3 regions of the Methylosinus sp. KRF6 genome follow, and region 2 is predicted to be linked to each of the others. Evidence: predicted binding sites of a transcription regulator. Region 2 holds the regulator's gene; each other region holds the start of a gene.
The links. The regulator PhoB, encoded in region 2, activates phosphate uptake and scavenging genes when phosphate is short. The targets are predictions, from matches to a motif close to TGTCATNNANCTGTCAT.
Positions count from the first base shown of each region.

Region 1: a site for PhoB is predicted at 2,081-2,097, ahead of KP010_RS01205 (YdcH family protein). Genes of this name have one in related genera too.
Region 3: a site for PhoB is predicted at 1,886-1,902, ahead of KP010_RS09605 (OprO/OprP family phosphate-selective porin). Genes of this name have one in related genera too.

Region 1 covers NZ_JAHLJF010000001.1:245,474-248,725, forward strand. Annotated here, with positions in the region: gene KP010_RS01195 (hypothetical protein) at 1-279, opposite strand, end outside; gene KP010_RS01200 (protein adenylyltransferase SelO family protein) at 290-1,726, opposite strand; gene KP010_RS01205 (YdcH family protein) at 1,882-2,061, opposite strand; tRNA gene KP010_RS01210 (tRNA-Val) at 2,319-2,393, shown strand; gene KP010_RS01215 (MucR family transcriptional regulator) at 2,726-3,193, shown strand.
Region 2 covers NZ_JAHLJF010000001.1:1,545,175-1,548,426, reverse strand. Annotated here, with positions in the region: gene pstB (phosphate ABC transporter ATP-binding protein PstB) at 1-245, shown strand, start outside; gene phoU (phosphate signaling complex protein PhoU) at 274-999, shown strand; gene phoB (phosphate regulon transcriptional regulator PhoB) at 996-1,739, shown strand; gene KP010_RS07450 (SRPBCC family protein) at 1,776-2,327, opposite strand; gene KP010_RS07445 (VOC family protein) at 2,391-2,804, opposite strand; gene KP010_RS07440 (VOC family protein) at 2,897-3,252, opposite strand, start outside.
Region 3 covers NZ_JAHLJF010000001.1:1,993,855-1,997,106, forward strand. Annotated here, with positions in the region: gene KP010_RS09605 (OprO/OprP family phosphate-selective porin) at 179-1,837, opposite strand; gene KP010_RS09610 (OprO/OprP family phosphate-selective porin) at 2,407-3,252, shown strand, end outside.

The DNA of each region.
Region 1 (3,252 bases), 1.3 Mb from region 2:
CCAGGCGCAGCCGCCGACGACATAGAAGGGCTTGCCATGGCCTTTGTGACGGAATTCGACGCGCAGCTCGCGCTCATTCTCGGCGGCGGCGGGGAACTCGCGCCGAAGCGAGAGCCGCACCGAGACGATCGTCTGGCCGGGATGCGCGCGCAGATAGGCTTCGTCGAAGCGGTTGAAGAAGCAGGCCCCGCTCGGCGGGATTTTCTCGATCAGCAGATTTTTGGCCGCGGCGGCGCTCGAGAGAGCGCAGAGCAGACAGATGCAGATCGAGCGGTTCATCTTCCGAACGTCATCCCCCGGCGGGCGCCGGCGCATAGGCTTCGCGCATCGACGCGATCTGGGCGATCTTGTCGTCGAGCGCGCTCCAATCGTCGCGCTCGACGATCTGCGCCCAAATCGATTCGACCTCTTCTATCAGCATAGTGCAGGGCGTGGCGCGACGGAAATAGGGATGGTCGAGATTGGCGCCCGGCGCCGTCTCATGGGCGGCGAGCGCCTCGCGCAGGCTCGCGAATTCCGGCGCGTCATAGGCCGCCGCCTGCGGGCTCGCGGCGGCGCGCTCGCGGCTCGCCATGCCGCCGCGCCAATCGAAGAAGGTCTGTTCGAAAGACGCCTGCGTCTTGCCGAGAAATTCCAGCAGAGCTTTTGCGAGGGCGGCGTCCTGCTCGGGATCTCGCGCCGGCAGCAGGCCGAAGCGATCGAGCAGGGCGAGTCGGAACTCGCGCTGAAGATGGTTCTGATAGCCGCCGAGTATCTGTTCCGCCCGCTGCAGCCCGACCTGCTGCAGAATGGTTTCGGCGAGCCGCGTCAGGTTCCAGCCGAGCGCGCCGGGCTGGCGGCCGAAAGAATAGAGCCCGCTGTCGTCGAAATAGGCCGCCGTGAATTGCGGATCATAGCGCGGCGCGAAACGCCACGGCCCATAATCGAAGCTCTCGCCCGTTATGTTGATATTGTCCGAATTGAGCACGCCATGGACGAAGCCCGCCGCCATATAGCGGGCGGCGAGCCGCGCCACGCGCGCCGCCACGCGCTCCAGAAAGGCGCCGGCGCGGCTTTCCGCCGGCTCGCCCGCGAGCTCGGGGAAATAATGGGCGACGCAATGCGCGACGAGCCGGCCGAGCGCCTCTTCGTCGCCGATATGGGCGAGGCGCTGGAATGTGCCGATGCGGATATGGGAATGGGACAGCCGCACCAGCACGCTGGAGCGGGTCGGCGAGGGCTCGTCGCCGCGATAGAGCGGCTCGCCGGTCTCGATCAGGCTGAAGCTCTTGGAGGTGTCGACGCCGAGCGCCTCCAGCATTTCCGTGGCGAGAATCTCGCGCACGCCGCCCTTGAGCGTGAGCTTGCCGTCGCCCTGGCGCGACCAGGGCGTGCGGCCGGACCCCTTCGTGCCGAGATCGAGCAGGCGCCCGTCCTCTATGTCGCGCAATTGCGCGAACAAAAAGCCGCGGCCGTCGCCGATGTCGGGATTGTAGGCGCGGAATTGATGGCCGTGGTAGCGCAGCGCCAACGGCTTGGGGAAACCGCCGGGCAGCGGCTCGAAACGGCCGAGATGGGCGATCCATTCCTCCTCGGTCAGCGTATCGAGGCCGACGCGCGCCGCCCAGCGCTGATTGCGATAGCGCAAAATATGCCGGGGGAAGCGGGCGGCGTCGACGGGATCGAAGAAACCGTCGCCGAGCGTGGCGTGGAGCGTTTCGGCGCGATAGCGCGGGGCAGGGGGCATGGGTCTCGGCTCTCGCTTTGGCAGGAGATTCTGCGGCTCTGAGCCCCGCGAAGCAAGCCGGGCGCCCGTGCGGCGCGGGCGGAGCGAGAGAGGACCTGCCGAAAAAAAGGCGGAGAAAGCTCTCCGCCTCGACGCTGGACCTCGGGTTCGGGCCGTCAGTGCACGCTGGCGCCTTGCCGCAGCTTGTTGATCTCGTCCTTGAGCTGAAGCTTTTTTCGCTTCAATTCGTGGAGCTTCGAATCGTCGTATCGGGGATGATGCTGCACCTGCTCGATCTCTTTCTTGAGCGCCTGATGGCGGCGTTCGAGCTCGACGAGATGGGTCTGTAGCGACATACGGCGCCTCCTTTGGTTGATGACAGAAGGACGACGCCAGTGTGACAGGAATTATATGGCCCGCAAGGGGCGGCGACGTCGCGGGTGCGCGAATTATTTCGTTCAAAAGCCCTGGCCGCGGAACGAATTCTTAAAGTTTTCAGGCGTCGGGCCGATGTTCGGCCGCGCGCGGGGAAACCGTTCCAGGGCGCTTGCGCCTCGGCCCGACTGCCGCTATACGGGCGTCACTCGCGTCGAACGAAACCGGTCGGCGCAGGGGGCGCGTAGCTCAGCGGGAGAGCACTACGTTGACATCGTAGGGGTCACAGGTTCAATCCCTGTCGCGCCCACCATCTATGTCACATCGAGTTTCATGTCGCTTCGAGCGGGCTTCGACCTCTCGCTTCGCGCATCGTCGTGCGTCCGATTCGGCCAAAAGGGCCATCACGCAGCGAAAGCGTCCGCCGAAGAATCGCTCGGGTCGCAGGGGATGCTCCGATTGCCGAGAAGCGGCTTTCGCGCCGTGCGACGGTTTCGATCGCTCTGCAATATTTCGACGTGATGAGCCGCTGCAAAAAAAGCGAGTTTCTTGTTCGATGCGCGTGTCTTTGCGAGTAAGGCGACGATTGCAATCGACAGCGATATCGGCTCCAATATAAAAGATTTGAACGCCGAGGAAAGCACCATGTCCGAAGCCGAAGACAAAGCGCTCGTCGCACAGATACTCTCTTCCTATCTTTCGAATAATACTGTTGCTCCTGTCGATCTCCCTTCTGTCATTGCGGCGGTGAAAAAAGCTTTCGGCAACGGCGATGCGGCGATGGCGGCCGCCGCCGAGGGAGAAGCCAAGCAATGGCGGCCGTCCGTTCCCGTGAAGAAATCGGTGAGCCCCGAAGCGATTATTTGTCTTTGCTGCGGAGAGCCGTTCAAATCCTTGAAGCGTCATCTGCAGGCCGAACATAAGCTGACCCCGGACGAATATCGCGCCGCTTTCGATCTGAAGAGCGACTATCCGATCGTCGCGCCCGATTACGCCGCCCGGCGCTCGGCGCTGGCGAAATCGCTCGGCCTCGGCCGCAAGCCCGCCGCGAAGCTCGTGCCGCCCCCGAAAAAGCGCGGCGCGCCGGCGCGCAAGGCGGTCGCCGAGGCGTGACGCACATCCGTCGCGCCGCTTTCGCCGGATCGGCGCGAGAGCGGCCGCGCGTCGGTTTC
Region 2 (3,252 bases):
TCGACGAGCCCTGCTCGGCGCTGGACCCGATCTCGACGGCGAAGATCGAGGAGCTCATCGACGAATTGTCGGAGCGCTACACGATCGCCATCGTCACCCACAATATGCAGCAGGCGGCGCGCGTCTCCGATTACACCGCCTTCATGTATCTCGGCGATCTCGTCGAATTCGGCGAGACGAACAATCTGTTCACCGCGCCGCAGAACAAGAAGACCCAGGACTATATCACCGGCCGCTTCGGCTGAGCGCGATCGCGCACGAGGATTATGAGACATGAGCGAACATATCGTCAGCTCCTATGACCGCGACCTCGAAGTGCTCGGCCGCCGTATCGCCGAGATGGGAGGCATCGCCGAGAAAATGCTCGCCGAAGCCATGGATGCGCTCGCCAATTTCGACATCGAGCTCGCCCATCGCGTCGTCGCCACCGATCAGCGCCTCGACGCGCTGCAGCGGGAGATAGAGGAGAACGCCATCCTCACCATCGCGCGGCGTCAGCCGCTCGCCATCGATCTGCGCGAATGCATCGCCGCGATGCGCATCGCCGCCGATCTCGAGCGCGTCGGCGATCTCGCCAAGAGCATCGCCAAGCGCACGGTGAAAATCCTCTCCGAGGCGCGCGTGCCGCGCGCCATCATCGGCCTCAAGACGATGGCGGAAGTGGCCGCCATGCAATTGAAGGACGTGCTCGACGCCTACGCCCAGCGCGACGTCGAGCGCGCCCGCGCCGTGTGGACCAATGACAGCGAGCTCGACGCGCTGGAAGATTCGGTGTTCCGCGATCTCCTCACCTTCATGATGGAGGATCCGCGCAACATCTCCTTCTGCACGCATCTGCTCTTCTGCTCGAAGAATATAGAGCGGATCGGCGATCACACCACCAATATCGCCGAGACGATCGTCTATCTCGTCACTGGCGAGTCGATGCCGACCGACCGCCCCAAGGGCAAGTCGTCCAGCATCTCCCCCAGCATGGAAACGGATGAGCCCTCGCAATGAACGAGATTCGCGTCGCAACGCCGCGCGAGACGCCGCACGATCGGGCGCCGCGAATTCTCGTCGTGGAAGACGAGGCGGCCCTCGCATTGTTGCTCGCCTATAATCTCGAATCGGAAGGCTTCCAGGTCGAACATGTCGAGCGCGGCGACGAGGCGGAAATCCGCCTCGCCGAATCCGTGCCCGATCTCGTCATTCTCGACTGGATGCTGCCCGGCGTTTCCGGCTTGGAAATCTGCCGGCGGCTGCGCGCGCGCGACGACACGCGCACAATGCCGATCATCATGCTCACCGCGCGCGGCGACGAGAACGAGCGCGTGCGCGGTCTCTCGGTGGGCGCCGATGATTATGTGGTGAAGCCCTTCTCCACGCCGGAGCTGATGGCGCGCGTTCACGCTCTGCTGCGCCGCGCGCGGCCGGAGCGCGTGGCGACGCGGCTCGTCGCCGGCGACATAGACCTCGACCGCGAGACGCGGCGGGTGAAGCGCGGCGGCCGCGAGATTCATCTCGGCCCGACGGAGTTCCGCCTGCTGGAATATCTGATGGAGAAGCCCGGCCGCGTCTTCTCGCGCGCGCAATTGCTCGACAGCGTCTGGGGGCTGTCGGCGGAGATCGACGAGCGCACCGTGGACGTCCATGTCGGCCGTCTGCGCAAGGCGATCATCCGCGGCCGCGAGAAGGACCCGATCCGCACTGTGCGCGGCACCGGCTATTCTTTCGACGAGACCTTCGGGCGCAATTGAGGCGCGGCCGAAGGCTCCTCTCTCGACATCGCATCATCACGCTGTCGGCGCCGCCTCGTCGCGAGCCGTCTCGACGAGGCGCTTGAGATCGCCGAGACCTTGCTCGAAAGCGCCGCCGACCATTTTTTCCGGCCGCATGACGAGGCTGAACAGCTTGCCGAGGAAGGGCTGGCGCCCTTTCATGTCCCAGGTGACGAGCGAGCCGCCATTCTGCGGCGCAATGGTGAATTCGACGCGATTGCTGCATTTCATCGGCCGATCCAGGCGTAATGTGACGACCACTTTCGACGGCGCGACGGACTCGACGATCTCGACTCGCCCCGCGCCGACCTTCGCATTGCCTTCGAAATCGCAGGCCGCGCCGACGCCGCGTTCCGGCCCGGCGTAGGAGAGCTTCACACTCGGATCCTTCACGAAAGGACTCCATTCATTGCTCGCGCGCGGATCGTCGATCAGCGGAAATATTCGCTCCGGCGGCGCGGCGATGAAGATGGAGCGCGCGATATGGCAGACGTCCGGCTGGCGCGCGGCCAGGACGAGAATTGCGGCGATGATGACGGCGACGCCGGCGCCGATGATTTCCAACATGTCGAACCTCGAAAAAAAGCGGAGCGGCGCTCCCGCTCGCGAGCGAAAGAGCGCCGCGCGCCGTCATTGCGGCAGCACCACCATCCAGGGCACGCCGAAGCGGTCGGTGAGCATTCCGAACGCGGGTGAGAAGAAAGTTCTGGTCAAGCGCATCTTCGTCTCGCCGCCCTCGGCGAGCGCTGCGAAGACGCGTTCGGCCTCCTCTTGCGTCTTCGCGCTATAGGACAGCGAGAAGCCCTTGAAGCCGGTCTCCTCGCCGTCGCCGTCCGAGCCGAAGACGATCGTGTCGCCGATCTTCAGCGCCATATGCATGACCTTGGCGCTCCAGCCCGGCGGCAGCATTTCCTCCGGCTGGGGCAAAGGGCTGTCCTTGTAGCGCATCAGCATCTGTATCTGCGCGCCGAGCGCCTTCTCATAAAAGGCGGCGGCTTCTTCGGCGCGGCCGTCGAAGATCAGATAGGGTTGAATCGACATCATGTTTCTCCCAGCGAGCGTCGCGGACGGGCGCTCGTTTCGTGGGAGGAGATCATGTCCGCGCAAAGCGCTTCGTCAACCGTCCCGCACCTTTTTCACTTCGGGACGATGATCATCCAGAGCACGCCGAAGCGATCGACCGCCATGCCGAAGGTGGCGGCGAAAAACGTCTCGCCCAAGGGCATTCGCGCTTCGCCGCCATCGGCGAGCGCGCCGAACATGCGCTCGGCCTCCGCCACGCTCTTCGCCTCGAGCGAGACGCCGAATCCGTTGAAGCCGGAAGGACCCGTTCCGCATCCATCCGACAGGAAAATTTCCGAATCGCCGATCCGAAGGCAGGAATGCATGATCTTCTTGCCCCAATCGGGCGCGAGCGCGCCGGGCGGCGGCGGCTCGGGGCTCTCGTCGAAGCGCAGCAGGAAATTCACCTCGGCGCCGAGCGCTTGCCGGT
Region 3 (3,252 bases), 450 kb from region 2:
TTAGTCATAGACTATAGAGGTTGACTAGGCTGCTGGTCGGCGCGGGATGTTTTCAGCGGCAGCTGTTGCGGAAATGTCACGCCATGAAATTTGGCTCCATAATGAAAAAGGCCGCCCCGAAGGGCGGCCTCTTCTCGATCGAACGTCTCGCCGGGCCGAGAGGCCCGGCCTTTATCTCTCACCAGAAAACCTGCGTGCGGAACAGGAAGGTGCTCGGGTGCTGGCCGTTGAGATAGGGCTTGTCGGACGGAGCGACGAGCGTCATGGCGCGCGTCCAGTTGGCCTGGAGGCGAACGCCCTTCACCGGATACCAGTTCAGCGCGAGGGTCAGATTCTCCTCGCGGCCGCCCAGCGTCGCGGTGTTGGCGAGCGCCTTCTGCGCCGCATTGCCGGCGACCGCCGCCAGATAGGCGTAATTGCTGTCGACGAGACCGCCGTTGTTGAGATTGAGCTCGCTGTAGCGCGCGGCGATTTCCCAGGCGCCCCAGCCGCCCTTGCCGAGAGGATTCTTGATCGCGATGTCGCCGAAGGTGCCCGGCGAATTCCAATCCTTGTCATAGCCCTTATAGGAGGCTGCGCGGGATTCGCCGGTCAGGAACACCGAACCCTGCACGTAATAGCCGCTGTATTCGAGGCTCGAGCCGCCGTTGTTGCCGAGCGCCAGCGCCGTGCCCGCATCACGCTCGTAATGCGCGCCGGTGTATTCGCCCTGCACCGAGAAGGGGCCGTAGGTGGCGGCCATTTCGAAATTGTAGTTGTAGCTGGATTTCAGGCAGCCGTTCTGCAGGTAGCCGGGCGTCCACAGCAGGGCCACGCCGGCCGCCGCCTTGAAGGCCGGGCTGCAGTTCAACGCCTGGGCCGACGGCACGACGATGTAGGTATTCTTCAGAATGTCGGTTTCGTCGCGGCTGCCGCTGCCCGGCAGCAGATTGTTCGGATCCTGCGCGGCGGTGGAGTCGTTCGGCTTATGATACATGAACGAGCCGCCGAAATGGAGCAGCTTGTCCTCCTCGACGATCGGCGCATAGATCGCGCGGGTCGTCAGGTCCCAATATTGATGACCCGTCGCCGCCGGATTCTGGGCCTTGTCTTGACCGAAGCTGGTCGAGAACACGCCGGCCTGCACGGCCCAATGCTTGTCGCCGAGGCCGACTCTCGCGCCGATGTGGCGGTCGGGCGCCAGGGCGCCGGGCAGCGCGCGCTCGATGAAGGTGATGTGCTTGGACGACGTCACCGTCTCCATGCTGAACGGCTCATACTGGCTGCCGACCTGGAAGGTGACCGGCTGCGAGGTGATCTCCGACGGCAGCAGCTTGGCGCGATAGGCGAGGAAGGCGTCGCGAATGCCCTGGCTGCCCGAGCCCGTGAAGTCGTATTGGAACTTGTAGTACCAGTTCTTATAGGCCTTGCCCTCGACCTCGAGGCGGGCGCGGCGGAAGTCGACGTTGCTGCGCGAGCCGCTCGAGGGATAGCTGGTGAAGCCGCCGTCGATCTGAATGCGGCCGCCGACCTTGAAGTTGAAGTCCTTGTCCTCGGTCTCGACGAAGAGGCCGTTCTTGAAGCTGACGAACACCGGCGGCGGACCCTTGTGGTCGGGCGCGCTCTTCGCGGAGTTCAGCGCATTCTTGACCTGATGGGTTGTCTTGGCCTGCTCCTCGAGCCGGTGCTCGAGCCGCTTCAGCTCCGCCTTGAGCGCCTTGATCTCGCTCGCCGTGTCGGCGACAGCCGCCGTGGGCGCGCCGAAAGCGCCGAGGAGCGCGACAACGGCCACGCCTCCCAGCAGCTTCGAAGGCGTCGCGCCTTTCGCGATCGTCTGGACCTTCGGTACATGTGTCATGTCAGCCTCTTGAATTGCTTACCGCTTGGGCAGCGCTAGAGGCGTTCTGTGACACAATCATCACAATTCGTAGGGGAGGGGCTTTGTGACGGCGCTTTCCCCTCGAGGTGTGGCTCAAATGCCACGTAGGGGGGCGCCTAGCCCTTCGAATTGCAGCATTTTTCCTCTGCTCGAGTGATCGCGGCCGAGCGCGATATTGTGGCAGCCCATATCGGAAAGAGGCCGAATTGTGTCCGATCTGCAACACCTAGGTGAAAAACCTTAAGGGAATCCGATTTCGGCCTTGCGCGGACCGCCGATCGAAATGTAAGACAATTACATGTGATGTTTCAAAAGAACATTTCATCGGTAGAAGCTCGCTATATGAGCAAGGCTGATGAGAATGTTGGCATCATAAGTCGAGCAATAGGCAAATAGCGTAAATGACGCGCGCCGCGCAGTGTTTGGTTCCCGTCCAGGATAACTTGTCGTCGACACGAATAGTCATTCCTCCGAATGAAGCCTCGTCCGGCGAAGAATTGTCCGAACCGATCATGCGAGACGCCGGACGCTCAGCGCAGGGGGCTTTGATGAGAGAACAGAATATCGGGTCGAAAATGGCGCGGAGGCTTTCGGGCGGCGTCGCGCTCGCCGCCTTCTGCGGGATGCTGGGCGTTCCGGCCCCGGCGCTGGCCGATACGGCGAGCGAGATCAAGGCGCTGAAGGATCAGATCAAGCGCCTCGAAGCGAGAATGACCGAGCAGGCCAAGACCAACGCCCAGGTCAAGAACGCCATCAATTCCGCCAAGACGCAGCCAGGGCTCGTCGCCCCGCCGCCGGTGTTCGTCAGCTTCAAGAACGGCCTCTTCGTCGAGACCGAGGACAAGGCGTTCAACTTCAAGATCGGCGGCCGCGTCCAGACCGACGGCGGCTTCGCCAGCTCGGCGGACACCATCTCGCGCAGCAACGCCGGCTTCCGCCGCGCTCAGCTCGAGGTCGAGGGCAAAGCCTATAAAAACTGGTTCTACAAGTTCCAGTACGACTTCACCGGCTCCGGCGCCGCCGGCATTCGCGACGCCTTCCTCGCCTATCGCGACAAGCTGCTGCCGGAAGAGATCACCAAGCAGCCGGTCACTTTCCAGGTCGGCAATTTCTTCGAGCCCTTCAGCCTCGAGACGGTCAGCTCGACCAAGCACATCACCTTCATCGAGCGCGCCATGACCGAGGCCCTCGCGCCGAGCCGCCATATCGGCGTCGCGGTCGGAGCGGGCGACAAGCATTGGAGCGTCAAGGGCGGCTTCTTCTCGACCAGCCCGCAGGACACGGCGACGGCTCCGCCCACCGGCGGCGCCCAATATTGGGACGCGGCGGTGCGCGCCACCTATGCGCCGATCGTCGAGGAGGACAAGCTCCTGCATTTCGGCTCGTCCTTCCGC